Regions from separate parts of the Novosphingobium decolorationis genome, predicted to be linked through region 3. Evidence: riboswitches for the same ligand, from Rfam matches in the RefSeq annotation. Region 3 holds a riboswitch; each other region holds the start of a gene.
The links. A riboswitch is a leader RNA that binds a small molecule or an ion and turns the genes downstream of it on or off. The one in region 3 is predicted to bind cobalamin.

Region 1 (6,852 bases), 2.1 Mb from region 3:
AAGTCCGAGCGCGGCGAGGCGCGGCTGCAGCGCCGCGTGGCCGGGTAGCAGCCCGGCCATCGGAACAGATGCGCTCTCACGCGGGGCAAGGGTCTCCAGGCAAAAGAGCATGCCCCCGCACTCGGCAAGTATGGGCTTGCCTGCGCGGTGGTGGCTTTGGAGGTCCGTGATCAGGGGCGTGTTGGCGGATAGGCGCTGGGCGTGGAGTTCGGGGTAGCCTCCCGGTAACCAGACCGCATCGCAGGCGGGAAGCGCCGTGTCCTCCAGTGGCGAGAAATAGACAATCCGTGCGCCAAGCGCTTCGAGACAGGCGATGTTGGCGGGGTAGATGAAGCCGAATGCGGCATCGCGGGCGACGGCGATCGTGTGCCCCTCCAAGGAGCGCGCGGGGACTGGGCGTCTGGCCGGGGCGGAAAAGGTGACGGCTTCGGGCAGCCAGTCGGCGCCATCCGGGAGGCTGGCCGCGGCCCGGTCAAGGCGTGCGTCGAGATCGGCAATCTCGTCGGCCTGGAGAAGGCCCAGGTGGCGCTCGGGAAAGGCCAGGTCGGGATCGCGGGCGAGGGCGCCCAGCCAGGCGATGCCTTCGGGCAGGCTTTCTTCCAGCATTTCGCCGTGACGCGCACTGCCCACCCGGTTGGCCAGGACGCCCAGGAGGCGCGTGTCGCTGCGATAGCGGGCGAGCCCCAGCACCAGTGCGCCGAAGGTCTGCGCCATCGCCGAGCCGTCGAGCACGGCGAGAACCGGCAGGCCGAACCGTGCGGCGAGGTCGGCGGCGCTGGGGTCTCCGTCGAAAAGGCCCATGACCCCTTCCACCAGGATAACGTCCGCGTCCTGTGCCGCCTCATGGAGCAGGCGTCGGCATTCCTCCTCGCCGACCATGAACAGGTCGAGCTGGTGGACCGGAGCCCCGCTCGCCCGTTCAAGGATCATCGGGTCGAGGAAATCCGGCCCGCACTTGAAGACGCGCACGCGCCGCCCAGCACGCCGGTGGCGGCGGGCGAGGGCGGCGGTCACCAGCGTCTTGCCCTGGCCCGAGGCTGGGGCGGAGACGAGCAGGGCAGGGCACTGCGCACTTTCGGTTGCGGGGCCGCAGGGGCTCACAGGTCGATCCCGACCTGCGCACGCACGCCCGCGCGAAAGGCGTGCTTTTCGTCGCGGATGGCGCTGACCGTGTCGGCCAGTTCGACCAGTTCCTCGTGCGCCGCGCGGCCAGTGATGACCACGTGCTGCATGGCGGGGCGGCCCCGGATTGCGGGCAGGATCTCATCCAGTTCGAGGTAGCGATACGTGACGAGGTAGGTCAGTTCATCCAGCACCACCAGGGAGATGTCGGGATCGGAGAGGGCGGCCCTGGCCTTCTCCCAGCCCGCCCGTGCGGCGGCGATGTCGCGCGCACGGTTCTGGGTTTCCCAGGTGAAGCCCTCGCCGCAATTCTCCCAGGTCACGCCGTCCTGGCGCGAGAGAAAAGCGCGTTCGCCCACGTCTTCCTTGCCCTTGATGAACTGGAACACCGCGGCCTTGCGGCCATAGCCGAGCGTACGTGCGACCATGCCGAAGGCGCTGGAGCTCTTGCCCTTGCCGTTGCCGGTCAGGACGAGCACCAGGCCCTTGTCGATCCTGGCCGCCGCGATCCGCGCGTCGACCACCTTCTTGTGCTTGGCGGTGCGCACCTTGTGGCGGCGCTCCTCCTCGCTCAGCGTGGCGGTTTCGGGTTGGCTGGAAGCCTCGCTCACCGCGCGGCCTCGCGGCGCAGGTCGGGGCGTGCGCTCAGGGTGAGCGCCCAGAGGGCTGCGGCAATACCGCTCCAGGTCAGCGAGGCGACCAGGGCGCGCGGGAAGTAGCGTGCGAAGCGGGGCGCGAATTCGGCCAGCGTCGGGTCGGGATAGCGTCCGCCCAGGAAGTAGAAGCCGCCGCTCGAGCAAAGGTGCGCGACGACCGTTGCGCCGCCGACGAGGAGCGCCATGGTGGGAAGCGAGGAAAGGCGCTCGGGCAGGTTGGCGGCAAAGCGTCCGGACATCCACATCGCCGCGTAGGCGGGGACCAGCATGGCGTAGGCGGGCGTGTAGCAGAAGTCCGAGACCCCCAGCACCGACATCGAGACGACGTCGATCGCGTAGGCAAGGCCGAACAGGCCGGCAAAGCCCGCCGCACGGCGCACGAAGTAGCCCAGGACGAAGAAGCTGGCGACCGCGGTGCTGGGCACATGCTCCATGTGCGTCAGCGCATGCGAGCGGGTGAGCAGCATGACAGCGGCGAGGATGGCGAAGATCGTCCACTGGAAGCGGGTCGAGGAAAGGGCAGGGGAGCGGTGCATGCGGGGTATCTCCTTGCAGAAAAGGGGAAAGGTGCGCTGGCGCGCGCCCATGCAAGGACACGGCCAGAGGAAGCCGACAAAACGGGCCTTGGCTGGAAAACGAAAAAAAGTTCAGCAGTACGGCATGAATTTCAGGCTCCCTTCGAGGCGACACACGAATGTCGTCCGCCAAGGGGTATCCCCGCAGATCGCGAGGCCCTCGTCCGCCCGGTTCATCCCGCCCGCGCGAAAAAACGACGGCATCGGGCCGGTTTCCTGACTTCCCGGTTCACAGCGCGTCTTCGCCGCCTTCTCGGGAGATCCCTCCCAATGGCATGTGGCGATGCGCTCCCCGGTCACAGTTGCGGGAGCAGTGCCGGCCCAGATCGCCTCCTGGCGACCTTTCCGGACTTCCCGATTAAGCCCTCTCGGGCACCCGTTGCGCCCCCACGATTAGGCGACCATCGTCTTTCCCGCAAGTATATTGCACTTGCGCAGCGGGCAACGGACCTATAGTTCGCGGGCCCAAGCGACAGGTTCCCCGCAAGGGGATCAAAAGGGAACCGGGTGCAAGACCCGGGCTGCCCCTGCAACTGTAAGCGGCGAGCCATCCGGCCAATCTGCCATTGGGACATGCGTCCTGAGAAGGCGGTCGGAGCGCCCTGACCCGCGAGCCAGGAGACCTGCCTGACGCCGTCGTTCTTCATCCGGGCAGGGTGCACCGGGTGTTCGAGGGCCGCGCCGTCACTGGTCAAGGTCATCCCTCGCGTAGCGACAGCCACCGCCTTGCCGGATGCGATCCGGGCAGGGGGCGTCGGGTCGTGCGCTCTTCTCGAAAGCAGAAGATCTGCGATACGGCGGTTCCTTGCCACAACGGAGCGCAAGCGGCGGGCAAACCGTTGTTTGCATGAAGGGAATTGTCCCGCCCGTGTTGAAGTTTTCCTATCTGGCCGGAGTTTCGGCCCTCGTTTTCCCGCTGTCCGTCCTCGCACCTTCCTTCGCCCATGCAGAGGAAGCTCCTCCGGGTACGATCTACGTCAGCGCCTTGCGCACCCCGGTCGCCGCCGAGCGGGTTTCCTCCAGTGTCACCGTGCTTGATGAGGAGGCTATCGAGGACGCGCAGACTTTCTCCGTCACCGACATCCTGCTGCGCACGCCCGGTGTCTCGATCTCGCGCAACGGGGGGTACGGCACCAGCACCAGCCTGCGCATCCGCGGCGCGGATGATGGCACCACGGTCATGGTGATTGACGGCATGCGCCTGTCCGATCCCTCCTCGACGGCGGGCGGCGTCAACGTCTCCAACCTGTTCCTCGACGATGCCGAGCGCATCGAGATCCTCCGTGGGCCGCAGTCGATCCTGTGGGGCAGCAACGCCATCGGTGGTGTCGTCAATGTGACCACGCGGCAGGCGTCCCAGCCGCTCGAAGGCAGCTTTGCCGCCGAGGCGGGCTCCAACCAGACCGTGTCGGCCCGCGCGGGCGTGGGCGGCACGAGCGACCTTGTCGACTGGCGCGTGGCGGGCTCCACCTTCCGCACCGACGGCATCTCGGCCCGTTCAAGCGGGACCGAGGATGACGGCTATCGCCGCACCTCGGCGAGCGGGTCGGCCCGCTTCAAGCTGGCCACTGACGTGTCGCTGGACCTGCGCGGCTACTGGTCGGATGCGCGTTCGGAGTTCGACGGGTCTTCGGGCGATACGTATGCGTTCGGCACGACGCAGGAATGGTCGGGATATGCCGGGCTCAACTTCGGCCTGTTCGATGGGCGCCTCGTCAACCGGCTTGCGGTCACGCAGACGACCTCGGATCGCGAGAACTTCGATCCTGAGCGTGACATCCGCCAGATCACCTTCGACGCGCATGGCCGCCTGCGCCGCTTTGAATACCAGGGCACCTTCACGCTGAACGAAGCCGTGCAGCTGCTCTTCGGCGCCGAGCGCGAAGAGCAGCGCATGACCACCGCTTCGCCCGGAAACAGCCTTGTGCCCTATGAGCTGACGCGCCACGCGGTCGATACCGACAGTCTCTACGGCCAGTTGCGCGTGACCCCGCTCGAGGGGCTCACGCTCGATGGCGGCGTGCGCTACGACCACCAGTCGCGCTTTGGGGGCAACACCGTGGCGAGCGCGGGCGCGGCCTACTCGCCCAACGACGGCGTGACCGTGGTGCGCGCGAACTATTCCGAAGGCTACAAGGCGCCTTCGCTCTACCAGATGTTCTCGGCCTATGGCGTCGCTGATCTCGAGCCCGAGCAGGCCAAGGGCTGGGAAGTCGGGATCGAGCAGGGGCTGGGCGAGATCCTGCGCGCCTCGGCCACCTGGTTTGAGCGGCGCACGACCAACCTCATCAACTTTGCCTATTGCCCGAGCGGCGCCGACCAGCCCGAGGTCTGCTACATTCCGGGCACCGACACCACGCGCTTTGGCTACTATGCCAATGTCGACAAGGCGCACGCGAAGGGACTGGAGCTGGCCGCGACGGCGCGCCTCGGCGTCTTCTTCGCCGATGGCAACTACACCTGGACCAATGCCGAGGACCGCACGCCCGAGGCTTCGACGTATGGGCGCCAACTCGCCCGCGTACCGCGCCATACCGCCAACGTCGAGGGCGGTGTGGACGTTGCGGGGGTTCGGGCCAGTGTCGCCGCGCGCTATTCGGGCAAGACCTTCACCAGCGCCAGCAGTTCGACCGTGCTTGACGATTACTGGCTGGTCGATCTGCGCGCGCAGATGGAGGTGATGCCCGGGCTTACCTTCCAGGCCCGCGTCGAGAATGTCGGGAACACACGCTATGAAACCGCGAGCGGTTACGGGATGCTGGGCCGCACGGTCTACGCCGGTATCCGGAGTCGGTTCTGATGCTGCGCGCGCTGGAGGAAAGTGGGGCGGGCACGACGCAGGTGGTGGTCTGCTCCACCTGTCGTCACACCGCCGAAGCGCGCGAGGACGGTGAGGGGCTGCGCGGCGGCGCGCGCCTCGCCGCGGCCCTGCGCGAGGTGAAGGCGGCTGAGGAGGCCTTCGCAGGGGTCGAAGTGCAGGACATGCCTTGCCTCTTCGCCTGCAAGCGGTTCTGCACCATCCACATCCGCGCGCCCGGCAAGGTCGGCTACGTGCTGGGCGACTTCTCGGCCGATGCCGAGGCCGCCCGCGCGATCCTGACTTATGCGGCGGCCCATGCCGAGAGCGAGGAGGGCGTGGTGCGCTACGCCCATTGGCCGGACGGCGTGAAGGGCCACTTCATCACCCGCACTCCGCCCGAAGGATACCTGTGCACATGACCCTGTTCGAGAACCGCGCCGCCTTTCTCGATGCGCTTGCGGCGATGCCCGGGCCCGATGCCGGGGCCATCGCGGCCGCGCGCGCCCGGCAGGCCCAACTGACCAAGCCGTCCGGATCGCTGGGGCGGTTGGAGGAGATCGCGGTCTTCATGGCCGGATGGCAAGGGGCCGAGCGCCCACGGCTGGACGTGGTTCAGGCGTTGGTCTTCGCGGGAAATCACGGCGTTGCCGCGCGCGGGGTCAGCGCCTTTCCGGTCGAAGTGACCGCACAGATGGTCGCCAATTTCGCGGGTGGCGGGGCGGCGATCAACGCACTTGCGGCGGCGTGCGGGGCTGATCTTTCCATCGTCGCGCTCGATCTTGATCGTCCGACCGGCGATATCGCCTGCGAACCGGCCATGGACGAGGCGGACTGCCTGGCTGCGCTGAACGCAGGCGCACAGGCGGTGAAGGAGGAGACCCAGCTTCTCTTCGTGGGCGAAATGGGCATTGCCAATACGACCCCCGCAGCCGCGCTTGCGGCGATGGCTTTCGGAGGCGAGGCGGCCGACTGGTGCGGACGCGGTACTGGCCTCGATGCAGCGGGTGTTGCGCGCAAGGTCGCCGCGGTCGAGGCCGCGCTGGCGTTCCATGCCGGGGCCTGCACCGATCCCTTCGAGACCCTGCGCCGCCTTGGAGGGCGCGAGATCGCCGCGATGGCAGGCGCCATGCTGGCTGCGCGCATGCGGCGCATTCCCGTGCTGCTTGACGGGTTCATCGCCTCGGCATCAATCGCGCCGCTGGCTGCGGCCTTTTCGGCGTTCACCGACCATTGCCTGGCCGCGCACCGCTCAGCCGAAGCCGCGCACGGACGCTTGCTGGAGCATCTGGGGCTCGAGCCGCTGCTCGCGCTGGGCATGCGGCTGGGTGAGGGCTCCGGCGCGGCGGTAGCGGTGCCGCTGGTGCGCGCCGCGCTGGCCGCGCACGGCGAGATGGCGACCTTCGCCGAGGCCGAGGTGGCGGCCGGGAGCGCATGAACGTGCGGCGGATCCACCTTGTTCGCCATGTCCCTCCGGTGAGCCCGGGACTGCTGTGGGGGCATGGCGACGTGGCGCCCGCGGTGGTGGATTGCGCCGTGTTGCACCAGCGTGTGCAGGAGGTGGCGCCCACACGGCTGGTAAGTTCGGATCTTGCGCGTGCGATGCTTCCGGCGCAGCGTTTGGCCAAGAAGCTGGGGCTCGAACTGGAGACCTCCCCGGTTTGGCGGGAACTCGATTTCGGTGCCTGGGACGGCCTTGCGC
Region 2 (6,852 bases), 1.0 Mb from region 3:
TTCGGCGCCGATCTTGACGGGAACGCCGACGTACATGCCGTCAACGCCGTACTGGCCTTCGAGGAAGGCGGCGCAGGGCAGGACGCGCTTCTGGTCGAGCAGGTAGCTCTCGGCCATCGAGATCGCCGAGGCGGCCGGAGCGTAGAAGGCCGAGCCGGTCTTCAGCAGCGAGACAACCTCGCCGCCGCCGCCCGCGGTGCGCTTGACGATGGCGTCGATGCGCTCCTGGGTGGTCTTGCCCATCTTGATGAGGTCGGGAACGGGGATGCCCTTGACGGTCGAGTAGTCGACAACCGGGACCATCGTGTCGCCGTGGCCGCCGAGCACGAACGAGGTGACGTCGCGGACCGAGACACCGAACTCCCAGGCGAGGAAGGTCGAGAAGCGGGCCGAGTCGAGAACGCCGGCCATGCCGACGACCTTGTTGTGCGGGAGCCCTGAGAATTCGCGCAGCGCCCAGACCATCGCGTCGAGCGGGTTGGTGATGCAGATCACGAATGCTTCGGGAGCGTGCTCCTTGATGCCTTCGCCCACGGCCTTCATGACCTTGAGGTTGATGCCGAGCAGGTCGTCGCGGCTCATGCCCGGCTTGCGGGGCACGCCGGCGGTGACGATGATGACGTCGGCGCCTGCGATGTCGGCGTAGTCGTTGGTGCCGGTGATCTGGGCGTCGAAGCCCTCAACCGGACCGCACTGCGACAGGTCGAGTGCCTTGCCCTGCGGAATGCCTTCGGCGATGTCGAACAGGACGACGTCGCCCAGTTCCTTCTGCGCCGCGAGGTGCGCGAGGGTGCCGCCGATGTTGCCGGCGCCGATGAGGGCAATCTTCTTACGTGCCATGATGCGTGCTTGTCCTTCCCAAGGCGGGATTGACGGACGAAAAGGGAGCCTGCTTCATCCCGCGAAAGGCAGGCACCGGGTACTTGCAATCGCGGCCCTAGTCCTCTCGGGGGGACATTGCAACCGGGAAAGGGCGCAAGAACCGCCGAATTCGGAGGTTTTTATGATAATAGTTCGCAATTGCATTAAGGCGTGTTGCTGCGGTTTTGGGAACGTATTTCGGCGGGTTTCCGTATGCCGGGCGGGCGGCGTAGGCCTGGCCGGATGGCCCCGGCGGTCCGGATTAGGCCAAGTTCGTTGCGCAAGTGTGCAGGGCTTGTGCGATGCTCGCAAGATGGATGGTCCGAGTCGCCCCGTGGCGTCGGTCTGTTGCTTTGCGTCTCCGGGGCGGGGGCACGAAAAAGCCCCTCGGCCGTAGGGCAAAGGGGCTTCGGAAGGGCGGTTTGCCGGAAGGCTTCAGAAGCCGGTGGCGAGGTGGCTTTCAAACTGTTCGGCCATGCGGCGGTCGAGCTGGCGGCAGATCGAGATCCACCAGGTGCACGAGCGCGTATCGCCCACGAGGCGCGCGGCCTGGGCGTTGTGGCGGGCATGCTCGGCCGCGGACAGGCCGTGCCGGGCGAAGTGCTGAAGCGCTTCGGCCAGAAGGGTCTCGTCGTTCGCGGGCGCGGGAGTCCGGTCGAACTCGCGCGAGACGATCGAGACGTCGATCGAGCCTGAGCGGCATTTGCGGTCGGCGTTGTCGTTGGTGCTGTCGAGCGGGGCCGAGACGCACTGCATGCGTTCGAGGAAGGGGATGGCTCGTCCTTTCGCAGCTGCGAAGCGTATTGCCATTTTGTGGTCGAGGCCTTTCCGTTTCTCCAGAGTCCGGTTCCTCTGCTCCGTAAGAGCGGGTCCGTTAGAGAATCCCTATCACTCAAGGCGCTAAGTCTTTGTGTGGGGCTATGGTTTCCAAATGGTTTACGGCGCCTCGGGAGGCCTCGGAGTGCTGCGGTCGTGTTCGATCCAGCGCCCCGAGTTGCGATATTCGGGGCGCACGCGGGCGCCTGCGGGAAGTCCATCGGCCGCCGGCTCAGACGGGAAAGCCGTCGCGGACAGGGGGGCGCTCCCCGATGTGCCGACCGCAGGTGGCGGGATGAGCGCCCTCGCGAGGTCCTCGTAGGCTTGCTGGATCACGGTCGGATCGCTTTGGGTTTCGGTGGTGGGCGTCAGGGCATCGGCCGCGGTTCTGCGGCGTTCGCTTGCCGGTTCCATACCCGTATAGAAGTAGCGGAACGTGGCCGCACGGCCGGCGGCGCCCTTGAAGCTGTAGAACCGGTGGGCGCCAATGGTCGTCAGGGGCTGGAGGCTGGAGGCCCAGTACGGCGCCACTTGAAGCGTATGGTAATGGGTCGCGAGACCGGCGGGGGCATAGACATCGCCCGACAGCGCGCCCCTCGCCACCGTTTCGGCGCGGTTCCAGAAGTAGGTCGCCGGACGACGGGACAGGGAGCCATCGCAGGTGAAGGAGAACTGGCAGCCCGTGGCGAGCTCGGAGCCTTCGTAGACAACGCCGCACACGGTGTCGGGATAACTGGGGTGCGCGAGGCGGTTGAGGACGACCTGGGCGACGGCGCGCTGTCCGGCGTCGGGCTCGCTCGCGGCTTCGTAGTAGATCGCGCTGGTCAGGCATTGCAGCGCGCGGGAGCGGTCGGTCGGCGAACTGGTGAAGGGCAGGTCGAGGACGTGGAGGGGCTGTGCCGTAGGGTTCTGGCCGATGGCGTGCCCGACAATCGTGCCCGCCAGGCCATCACCCTGGACGGCCTTGTCCGCTTCGAGATAGTAGAACGCCGAGCCCGGGAAGCTGGCCCCCGCCTGCTCGAACGGCATCGGATCGGGCGTGTGGTGCTGGGTGGCGGCGTTGGCGATGCGGAAGCGCTCCCAGGTGCCGGGCATGGCAAAGGCGGTCAGGGCGGCCAACGAGAGTACGGTTCCGATCCGCCTGGTATAGGCGCGGCGCGGTGCGGCGGTGCGGGTGGTGAACCGGCGGGCCCGGCGCTTGCGGGCAAAGCGCCCCTGGAAGTCGGCAGGGCGGCCATCGCGTAAATCGGGCAGGGCAGGCACGCGCGACATGGGGTTTCGTTCCGGATCCTTGGTTCGCCTGCCCCCTCCCCATATCGGGCAGGGGGGCGAGCGTTGGCGGCACTCTCTATACAATACGCATCGTGGGTCGCGGTCACGCCTGTGAGGCGCGTCCCACCTCGGTACATGGATCGAGGTTCGTCAGATTAGGGGAAAGGCTTTAAGAAAGCCTCTGCAAGCTGCCAAGATGGTTCCGCGCAAGGATTGCAGGGCGAGAGGTCTTTGAGTTGCAATTTCCCCATGGCGCACCTAAAGGCCGCGCGCACGCCACGGGTTGCCTGCCCGCGTTGACGCGGGGGCAGGCCTAAGAGGGAAGCCGGTTGCAACTCCGGCGCTGCCCCCGCAACTGTGACCGGGGAGCATCCCCTCCATTCGCGCCACTGAGCAATCGGGAAGGCCGGACGGGGATGCATCGATCCGGAAAGCCAGGAGACCTGCCCGGGGTCGTCGTTTGCAAACCGGGCGAGGGGACCGGAGGGCAGCGGTATGGGGCGCCACTTCGGGACCGGCGCGATCCTTCCGCCATGAACGGCCACACGTTCAGGGGGTTCCGGAAGGGGTATGACATGAAGAGCCGTTATTTCGTGGGCGCCGCATTGGGCGTGGTCCTCGCACCTGTCTGTGCGCAGGCCGCCGAGGCCGGACCGCTCGACGAGACGATCGTGGTCGCCGCGACGCGCACCGAGGTCCCGCTCAGCCAGGTCGGCCAGTCGGTCAGCGTGGTGACGCGCGAGGACATCGAGCGCACCCAGGCGACCACCGCCAGCGAAGTGCTGTCGCGCCTGCCGGGCCTGCAGGTCACCAATTCGGGCGGCTTCGGCCAGCCTTCCAGCGTGTTCATCCGCGGCGCCGACAACGCGCAGAGCCTGGTCCTGATCGACGGCGTGCGCGTCAACGATCCGGGCGACGTGGGCGGCGGTTTTGACTTCGGTGCGCTCACCATCGCCCAGTTCGACCGGGTCGAGGTGGTGCGCGGGTCCTCGGGCGTGCTCTACGGCAGCCGGGCCATCGGCGGTGTCATCAACCTTGTCACCCAGCGTCCCGAGGAAGAGTGGCACGGCCGCGCGAGCGCTGAATATGGCTGGCGTGATCGCCGCCAGGTCTCGGCCTCGGCAGCGGGCCTGGTCGGCCCGGTCGGCCTGACGGTGGGCGGCAACTGGCTCAAGGGCGATGGCTATTCCGCCTTCAACGAGGATCGCGGCGCCACCGAGAAGGACGGCTTTGAAAGCAAGAGCCTGAATGCCCGCGCGCAGGTGGAACTGACCGAGGGCCTCTCCATCGACGGCGGCACCTTCTGGACCCGCGCCAACTACGACTACGACAATACCGGAGCCGACGCGCTCAATGTCGGGTTCAAGCGCGATCTGACGGGCTATGCCAACATCCGCTACGCCGGGCTCGATGACCGCCTGCACGCGCGCGTGGGTTATGGCGTGGTCGACACGCGCCGCATCTCGGACGCAAGGGAAAATGGCACGAACGAGACCAACGGCAAAACAGAGCGCTTCGAGGGGCAGCTCGAATTTACACCGATTACGTTTGTCAGCGTTCTGGTCGGTGCGGAGACGGAGAAGCAGAACTTCAATGGCGCGTTTACTTATAGCGGGGTAGTCTCAGCTTCGAACGACTCGATGAGCATCGACAGCCTTTTTGCCAATCTGACGCTGCGCCCGGTCACCGGCCTCACGCTCAATGGTGGCCTGCGCTACGATGACAATTCGCAGTTCGGGGACCGCACGACTTTTGCCGCGAATGGCGTCTATGCCTTTGCGGGTGACGAAGGGCCTGTGATCCGGGCCAGCTATGGCGAGGGCTTCAAGGCGCCGTCGCTCTACCAGCTATTCACTAATATCGGTTCTCAGCAGCTCGACCCGGAAACGTCGAAGAGCTGGGACGTGGGTATCGAACAGCCCTTCGCGGAAGGCCACGGTGTGCTGTCCGTGAACTACTTTGATCGCAAGGCCAAGAACCAGATCGAATACAGGACAATTGATTTCTATACCTGGGAAGGGGCCTATTTCAATATCTCCCGCGCGCGAGCGAAGGGTTTGGAAGTGGCCATGCAGGTCCATGACTGGCAAGGTTTCGACCTGAACCTTGCGTACACCTATCTTGATGCAAAGAACGGGACCACGGGGTATCGCCTTGCGCGGCGTGCGAAGAACAACATGACCGTAAGTCTCGATAAGCGCTGGGACGTGAACGAGTTCGGCGGGCTTCGCCTTGGCGCTGAACTGCGTGTTGGAGGCGGGCGCTGGGATGATTTGGACAACGCCCAGTGGGTCGAAGGCAACACGGTCGTGAACCTGCGCGGGTCCTTCGCGGTCACGCAGAACGTCGAGGTCTTCGCGCGCATGGAGAACCTCTTTGACGAGCACTACGAAGTGGTGCGCACCTACGGCACGCCGGGCCGCTCGGCCTATGCGGGTGTGCGCGTGAAGATGTGACCTGTACCATTCCTCCTGCTTCCTGGCGTGCCGCTGCGGCGCGCGCAGGCTGGGCGCTCCTTGGCTCGCTGCTGCTGAGCGCGTGCAGCGGCGCGCCCGCGCGTCCGCAGGAGCAGGGGGAAGGGGCGTCCTCGGGGGGGAAGCGGCCGAGCATCGTCTCGCTCAACCCCTGCACCGATGCCATCCTGGCCGAGGTCACCGCGCCCGGCCAGCTGCTCGCGATTTCCGGTTACAGCCACGATCCCTCCAGCACCTCGATGGGGCTGGAGGCTGCCGCGCGCTACCGCGGGGTCTCGGGCTCGGTCGAAGAGGTTGCCGCGCTCGCACCCGATGTCGTTGTGGCAGGGAGCTTCCTCGCCCCGCCGACCGCCAACGCCTTGCGCGATCTGGGCATCCGCGTTGTCCTTGAACCCATCGTCTCGGACGTGGAGGGCGCACGTGAGCAGGTGCGCATGCTGGCCGAGTTGAGCGGGGACAAGGCGGCAGGCGAACGGCTTGTCGCGCGGATTGACGACGCGCTCAGGCGCAACGCCGCGCCGGCGGACTGGACCCCGGTTCCCTCGCTGGTCTGGGAATCGGCGGGGCTGGTCGCAGGCAACGACACCCTGGTGGTGGACCTTCTTGAACATTCCGGCTTCGTCAACAGCGCGGGTGCACGCGGGCTTGGGCAGGCTGAGTTTCTGCCTCTTGAACAGGTGCTTGCCGATCCGCCGCGCGTTATATTCGCGGTCGGCAATCCGCTGGCCGAGGAGGACCGCATGCTCCATCATCCGGTTCTGGCCGATATGAAGAACACGCTGCGCATCCCGCTCTCGCGCTCGCTGATCTGGTGTGGCGGACCGACCGTGCCCCGCCTGCTCGACCGGCTGGGCCGCGCGCGCCGCGCCTGGCTTGGCCGTCACGGGGACACGCGCGAAGGCGCAGAGGACGCGGGGCACGCAAGGGGCTTTGTGCAGAAGGACACATGACCCAGTTTCGCCTCAACCTGTTGTTGCTCCTCGGGCTTGCCCTTGTTGTGCCGCTCTCGCTTCTTGCCGGGCGCGTGTGGATCAACCCACTTTCGCCCGAGACGCACAACGCCTCGCTCATCCTGATGCACCTGCGTCTGCCGCGCGCGGTCCTGGCCGTGACGCTGGGCGCGGGGCTTGGCCTGACAGGGGCGGCGATGCAGGCGTACCTGCGCAACCCGCTCGCCGATCCCGGGCTTTTCGGCATTGCGCCGGGCGCGGCGCTGGGCGCGGTGCTCAGTTTCTGGACCGGCTACGCGGCCTCGCCCTGGTTGCTCCCGGTCTTTGCTCTGCTGGGAGCTTCGGGCGCGATGCTGCTGCTCGCCCTCATTGCCGGGCGCGGCGGCGGGGTGGCCCTGTTCACGCTGGCGGGCCTCATGGTCTCCAGCCTTGCCGGGGCCCTGATGAGCCTGGCCATCAGTCTTTCGCCTTCGCCCTTC
Region 3 (6,852 bases):
CGAACATGGGATGATCGGGACTGGTGTGCCCGCTGCCGGGAAGTCCGGCTTTCGCAATCGTGGTAACGAAGCGGTGTGCGAGATCGGCCACCGTCGCGTCGTCGGCCTTCCAGTAGCCCTTGTGCGCGGCGACCAGCATGACCGCGAGCATGTTGGCCTTGACCGGGCGATTGTCGGGTTCGTCGAGGAAGCTCTCGACGCCGACGCCGTGGCGATCCTTCACGTAGGTCTGGTAGACATCGTCCCAGATGGCATCCGGCACGAGATTGGGATCGGTCACTTCCCAGCCCCACAGATTCTCGAAGAAGGCGAAGTTCATCGTGCGCGCACCGGCATAGCCGTGCGGGATGAGCGACTTGATCCAGGCCGGATTGAGCTGGCGTGCGCGCAGCTCGGTAAGGATCGCGACCTTGAGCGGGGCCATGTCGGGCGCCTTCGGATCGCTGGCGTCGATGATATAGCCATCCGGGGTCTTGCCGCTGGCCTGCTCCACCGCAAGGTTGAGACCGCCCAGATAGTCGAAGGCGTCGTTGTTATCGACCAGTCCGTAGAGGTTGCTCGATCGGCCAAGGAAGGTCTGCGTGATCCCTGCAAGTCGCTGGCGAAAGGCGAGCGCGTGGCTTTGTCCATCGAGGCCGACACCGTAGGCGTGGCCGATCCGTCCCTGGTAGACCCGGGCCACCGCCTTGCGATCCGACCATGAACCCGAGCGCTCGGCCAGCCGGTTGACGCCCGCGCCGTATTCCCCGGACGCCGGACCGAACACGCGCAGCGTGGCAGCGCGGGCGCGCTCGGGTGTGGGCGCGCTCTCGTCCTCGGTCATGGTCTTGACCCAGGCGGCGGCGATGCGGTTTGCAGCCAGGCTCTCGCGTCCCGGCGCGCGCAGTTCACCGAGCGGGGCCAGCGCGCTTTCAAGCGCGTCCGCGAGTTCGGGGTGCGAGTGCGCAATCGTACGCGAGGACGCGTCGAGTGCGAGCAGGCTAGCCTTGTCGAGCCACTTGAGCTGCTCTCCATAAAGGTCACGGAAGAGCCCCGAGGTCACGAATGTCACGTCCTCGCGCGGGGCGTTCCGGCTTGCGGGACGCCGCTTCAGTCCGGTCAGGATGCCCCGGCTGTTCCAGACCGGCTCGACGCGCAGCAGCGACAGGCCAAAGGCCATGGTTACACCGCCGTCGCGCACCGTGTCCGAGGCCCACAGCACGACCGCGCGGCCGCCTTTTGCGGGAGCGGGCCTGCGCGCCATGGCGGCGCCGACATCCCAGGCGATGCGGTCGGGGACCAGGCTGGAATCGATGCCGTAGAAGTTGCGTCCCGTTGGCAGGCTCTGCGGCGAGCGCAGCGGATCGTTGCCCGGCCCGGGAACCACGAAACGCCCGTCGAGCCCGGCGAGAAGAGCGTCCATCTCAGCCTTTGGAGAGGCGCGCAGGGCCGCTTCGGCCTCGCGGTCCCCCATGGATTGGAGCATCGTGTCTACGGCCGTGTCGTTCCAGGGTCGTCCGAAGACGTGGAGCCCCATCGGCATGAAGTCCTCCTGCATCCGGGTCAGCATGTGCCCGGTTTCGTGGACAAGAAGCTCGGCGTCGATGTGCTCGAAAGCAACGCTGTCATCCCCGCGTTCCTCGCGGATCTCGGCGACGATGGCGCTGTCCATGCCCAGCTTGCGCACGCTCGCCCGGATACGTTCGAGCGCGCGGTGCCGTGCCATCTCGCCGTCGGAGGAACTGTCGCTGCTTTCGTAGCTCTCGACCAGCTGGCGCAGTCCGAGCAGGTCATCATAGAGCGGCGTCGCGGCCAGCGGCGGAGTAAGGTGATCGATGACGACGGCCAGCCCCCGGCGCTTGGCCTGGAGCCCTTCGCCCACACCATCGACAATATAGGGATAGAGCCCCGGGACATCGCCTGCGACAAGCCGCGAATAGCTCTCGCGCGCGAGACCTGTCTGGGCACCGGGCAGAAACTCGTAGGTCGAGTGCCGTCCCAGATGAATGATCGCGTCCGGCCCGAAGTTGCGGCGCAGCGCTTCGTAATAGGCGAGGTACTGGTGGGGCGGGGGCACGCTGCGGTTGGCGTGCAGCAGCGCTTCCTCGGTTTCCCAACCGCGCGGGGGCTGGGGGCCGATCAGCACGTTGCCGAACCGGAGCGCGGGCAGCACGAAGCCGCCGTCGACGCTCATCACTTTGCCGGGCGCCGGGCCCCAGCCTGCCACTCCTTCTATCGCGAGCGCCTGCAAGGCGCGGGTGAGCGTCTGTGTTTCACGCGCATCGTGCTCGCCCGCGATGTAGCGGCCATAGGCGGCACGCAAGTCCGTGGAGAGACGTTTGGCCTTGCGCCCACGCTCCCCGGGGGTGCCCTCGATCACGAAGTCGAGATCCTTGAGGACCTGGTCGACGGCCTCGCTCGCCGCCTCGGGTCGCTGATCCCGGATCGCTTCGCGCACGTCCACGGCCAGCGCGGACAGAGGACCGCCCACCATTTCGTCACGGATATGATCGGGCAGAGCCTGGAAGAAGTGGCGGTAGTCCGCGAGCGAGAGGTGCAGCGCGGAGGTCTTGCCCATCCGGCGCAGCGCCTCTGGGTCGCCGGGCAGGTTGATGCCATGATCTTGCAGCTGGCGAAGGAGCAGGTCGGGGCTCTTCGGCAAGGGGCCGGTGGTATAGCCCTCGGCCTTCATGCGGCGCAGAATCTCGAGCAGCGAGGCGGGCACGTCGAGATTGTCGGCCCCGATATTATGGCGTCCGGGAGGGTGGTTGTAATAGATGATCGCCACGTGCTTGGCGGCATTGGACTTGCTCTGCAGGCGCACCCAGCCCTCCAGCCGCCGGGCCACCGCGTCGATTTCAGGGGCGACGGGGCGGCTCAGGCGGATCTCGATCCCGGTGAGAGGATCGATCCGGGGTGCCGCCGCGAGCGCCAGTACCGCGGGCTGGCTCGCGCCCGACAGTTCGGGCATGGCGATGCGGTAGTAGACACTTTTCGAGGGGAGACCCTCGGCGCTGGAGCGCCATTCGCTCTCACCCATCTTGTCGCTGCGGATCGCCTTGAGGACCGGAACGCCCAGACTCGCGAGCGCGGCGGTGGCGCGCTCGCGCTCCGAGCCGCCCAGCGCGAAATCGGCCAGTGTCACGAGCGCGGCAGGATGGCGCGCCTTGAGCTGCTCAAGCGCGTCGGCGGTCGGCGCTCCCCAGTCCGCAAACAGCGACTGGCAGGCAAGGTGCCTGGCAACCACGGCCTTGCACAGTTCCTTGTGGGTGTCGCGGTCCCCCGCCTGGTCGCCGGTCTCGTAGTCGAGGACGACGACCAGCGGAGCGTCCTTCGCGCCCTGGCGCGCGCCAAAGCGGATCGGGGGGATTGGCCGTGGTGCAGGCACGGCCCTGCGTTCGGCGGCGTCGCCCAACAGCCATGCGAACAGGTTCACAAGGTTTTCGGTGCCGCGGGCCTGCCAGTAGCTTTCCTCCTTGGCATGGAGCGCACGGGCCGCTTTGGGCGATCCTGTCCGGTGCGCCATCCGCTCAAGGAGAGCCGACGAAAGGTCGCTCGACACGCTCACGCCGTGCACCGGGACGTCGAGCCCGCGCGCCTTGACGATCCGCGCCACCCGCGCGGCGTCGTCCCCGAAGACGCCGGCCAGGAGAATCCCGTCGGCGTCCTGCATGAGCCCGGCCATCTCGTCGTCGGACAGGGCGCGCGCCTGTTCGGGCGTGCGCAGGACGATACGCGTGCCCGGATCGGCCTCGATCAGCGCCTTGGCCGCGTCCGCCGCGACCTGCGAGTTGCGGGCGGAGATGAGCCCGAACAGCACACGCCTCGGGCCCAGACCCGGCCCGGCGATCATCCAGACGGCGAACAATCCGACTGCCAACAGCAGCACGGCGACAAGACCCTTGCGCAACGACACACACCTTTTCCCCCGCGCAATCCCGAACAGGATCGCACGGCAAGCCAACTACGGTGTCGTCACGGCGGAACCTTCCGATGCCTGCGACTGGTCCCGGTCGAGTGCATGGACGACGGCGACGGCAGGTCTCCTGGCTTGCGGGTCTTAGCCCTGTCCGCGTCACCTTCCCGGATCCGAAGTGATCCAGTGGATTGACGCGAGGCTCACCGCGCACAGTTGCGGGCACAGCGCCGGATTGGAACCGGCTTCCCTTTTCACCCCGGTTTCCCGAGGCACCGTCGCCGCGTGGGATATCGGCAGCCCCGCGTCTTGTCCAGAGTGTGCCTGGGGCAGGCCGCTGCACAAACTTGGTGAAGCTTGAAAAGGAACTTAAGCCGGTAGCGGAAGACGGGCACATACCCGCTCGTACACGATGAAGACGGGAAAGCGGCCACTGCTGGCGCTAAAGTGATGCGCCTGGAGCAGCCTTTGCTGTGTAATCCCGATCATGGCCCGGCGTGACCCAATGAGATCGCACCGTTCGTCCTTCCCGGGTTGCCCTCACCGGTTCCGCATTGCTTAGATAATGGGTGATCATGTGGGCGATGCGCTGGCACGGCTCCGCCCCTGCAAAGCCTGCATTGCCAGCCTCATCTCGTACGATTCCGTCAAAAGCGGCCTCTGTACGTTTTACCTGCAAAGCACGATAGGCGGGCCAGCTTTCAAACGCATTTCGGATCGCCCTCTCCAGATCATCGTCGGGCTCGATCACCGGGCCAAAGTCCCACATCGCATAATCAGGATTGCCCTGCCATGCGGCATCGTGGCCGTTCATGAACAAGCACGGCCGCGGGCGAACCAGATACTCGTAGATCTGGCTGCTGACATCGCCGACGTAGAGGTCGGCCGCCATTGTGTAGGTCATGTCCACCGACCGCTCCGACCCCAGATCGACAAGCACGCGGTCCTTCACGGCGAGTGCCTGCCAAGCCTGCTTTCGGGCATCGCTCCAGTGCCGTGCCATGCGAATATGCGGTGCAATCACAAGGTTGTAGCGATCCGATGCGCAGACTGCATTCACTAGTCGGCGCGCCATGATAGGGCCCGAACCCATGCGGCGATGAAAATGCGGGTTGTAGAGAATGACAGGCCTGTCATCGGGAAACAGCGGCTGAGGCCTCAAGCCGGCCCGCATCGATGCCGCCAGTTTTACAGGCCCCCCGATCACACACCTTTCCGGCGTGCAGCGTCCTCCGGCAATCAGTCGCTCACGGTCCTTAGCCCCTGCCACAAAGACCTTGTCGAAATGACGGAACCGGTCTTCAAAACCCACGGCACGATCGCCGGCCCCATGTGGAATATGGAACAGGGGAGGACAGTGGCCGGGTAGTCGCTTGAGGATCGTGCTCGTCCGCTCTGCGCACAGGATGGCATCGCAATCGCGGATGCGGTTTGCCGCCAGCATCAGTTTCGCGGTTTTCTGCGCCGCAGGCGGCAGCACAGCCTGCAGAGTACCTGGCATCTTCATGATCACGATCTCAGGCAGCGGCATGGCCAGCTTGTCGGCCAATGCCGCGATGCCGTGCGCATCGTCGGACGTCGGTGCAAAGATCCGTACCTTGCACTGCCTTGATTGCTCCAGCTCGAACGCGACTGGCAGAAAATGGAGGAACTGATGCGAACCGCCGATCGCCGGCACATGCACCGTCGCAGTCACAGTCGCAATCACTGGGCTATGCGCCGATTAGGATAGGCTGCAGTCATGCCTTGGCATCTTGCACCACCTCATGAGTGGGGCATGGACGCTACATTTGATTTTGCCCATGTCCGACGCACAGCCGCGTCTCGACCATCGGGAGCGCAAGTTCTATCGTCACGATTTGTGATAAACGCAGTACGGCGGGCAAGGCGATGGATCGGAGTGCAGGGCCGGATGCAGATATTGTTGATCGAGGATGACGATGCGCTGGCCGCGCATGTCGCAAACGGGCTTCGCCAAAGCGGGCATGTCGTTACTCGCTGCCGCGACGGCCGGCATGGGCTCATGCAGGTCAGCTCCGAAAGCTATGACGTCATCGTTCTTGATCGGATGCTACCACACGTGGATGGGATGAAGATTCTTGCCGCGTTGCGTGCCACCGACGACGAAACCCCCGTCTTGCTGATCAGCGCGCTAGGGGATGTAGATGAACGGGTCAAAGGGCTGCGTGCGGGTGGCGACGATTACCTGCCCAAGCCCTTTGCGATGTCGGAATTGCTGGCAAGGGTGGATGTGCTGGCGCGCCGAAAGGCACCTGTTGTCGAGAGTGGGTTTCTGCACCATGCCGATATCGAAATCGACACATTGGCCCGCATCGTGCGGCGCGCTGGCCAGCGTATCGAACTGACCTCCCGAGAATTTGGCTTATTGGTCGAGTTGGTCCGCAATGTAGGGCGTGTAGTCACCCGTTCCATGTTGCTGGAGCGCGTCTGGGATTACAATTTCGATCCCCAGACCAACATCATCGACCAGCATATCAGCAATTTGCGCAAGAAGCTGGAGATTGAAGGACGAGCCTCGCCGATACAGACGGTGCGTGGCGCCGGATACATGATCACCCCTTGATGAAGAACTTGTTCCGATCTCTCTCCTTCCGGTTGGCTGTGACCTATGCGGCGCTGTTTTGCGGTTCGCTGGCGCTGTTGTTCGCCGCCTTTTTCTGGCTGGCCGTGTCCCGACCGCTTGGTGCGGTACGTAAGCAGGTCAGCGCCGAGCTGGCCGAAATGGAAACGGTCTATGCCGAAGAGGGCATGCGCGAACTGGCCAAGCGGCTCGAAGCACGCGCCAGGCCAACGTCAGGTGTGGACCGCGCCTTTCATGCCCTGATCGCGGCGGATGGGACTGTGATTACTAGCAATCTGCCCAGCTGGCCCAGCCAGGTGCAGACCGGCTTCTACTCGATCGAGGCCGATGTCTATCATGAGGGAGGTGAGATCGA

Region 1: another riboswitch for cobalamin. It lies ahead of HT578_RS04845 (hypothetical protein); the one in region 3 lies ahead of HT578_RS14950 (cobaltochelatase subunit CobN).
Region 2: another riboswitch for cobalamin. It lies ahead of HT578_RS19565 (TonB-dependent receptor plug domain-containing protein); the one in region 3 lies ahead of HT578_RS14950 (cobaltochelatase subunit CobN).

Annotation. Positions count from the first base shown of each region.
Region 1 is NZ_CP054856.1:1,061,393-1,068,244, reverse strand. Features, by position in the region: gene HT578_RS04855 (cobyrinic acid a,c-diamide synthase CobB) at 1-1,101, opposite strand, end outside; gene cobO (cob(I)yrinic acid a,c-diamide adenosyltransferase) at 1,098-1,733, opposite strand; gene HT578_RS04845 (hypothetical protein) at 1,730-2,314, opposite strand; cobalamin riboswitch at 2,543-2,748, opposite strand; cobalamin riboswitch at 2,811-2,998, shown strand; gene HT578_RS04840 (TonB-dependent receptor plug domain-containing protein) at 3,222-5,153, shown strand; gene HT578_RS04835 (DUF1636 domain-containing protein) at 5,153-5,572, shown strand; gene cobT (nicotinate-nucleotide--dimethylbenzimidazole phosphoribosyltransferase) at 5,569-6,588, shown strand; gene HT578_RS04825 (histidine phosphatase family protein) at 6,585-6,852, shown strand, end outside.
Region 2 is NZ_CP054856.1:4,208,549-4,215,400, forward strand. Features, by position in the region: gene mdh (malate dehydrogenase) at 1-840, opposite strand, end outside; gene HT578_RS19555 (hypothetical protein) at 1,297-1,671, opposite strand; gene HT578_RS19560 (cell wall hydrolase) at 1,798-2,949, opposite strand; cobalamin riboswitch at 3,213-3,414, shown strand; gene HT578_RS19565 (TonB-dependent receptor plug domain-containing protein) at 3,525-5,405, shown strand; gene HT578_RS19570 (ABC transporter substrate-binding protein) at 5,402-6,373, shown strand; gene HT578_RS19575 (FecCD family ABC transporter permease) at 6,370-6,852, shown strand, end outside.
Region 3 is NZ_CP054856.1:3,210,580-3,217,431, reverse strand. Features, by position in the region: gene HT578_RS14950 (cobaltochelatase subunit CobN) at 1-3,895, opposite strand, end outside; cobalamin riboswitch at 3,999-4,190, opposite strand; gene HT578_RS14945 (glycosyl transferase) at 4,338-5,591, opposite strand; gene HT578_RS14940 (response regulator transcription factor) at 5,808-6,479, shown strand; gene HT578_RS14935 (sensor histidine kinase) at 6,479-6,852, shown strand, end outside.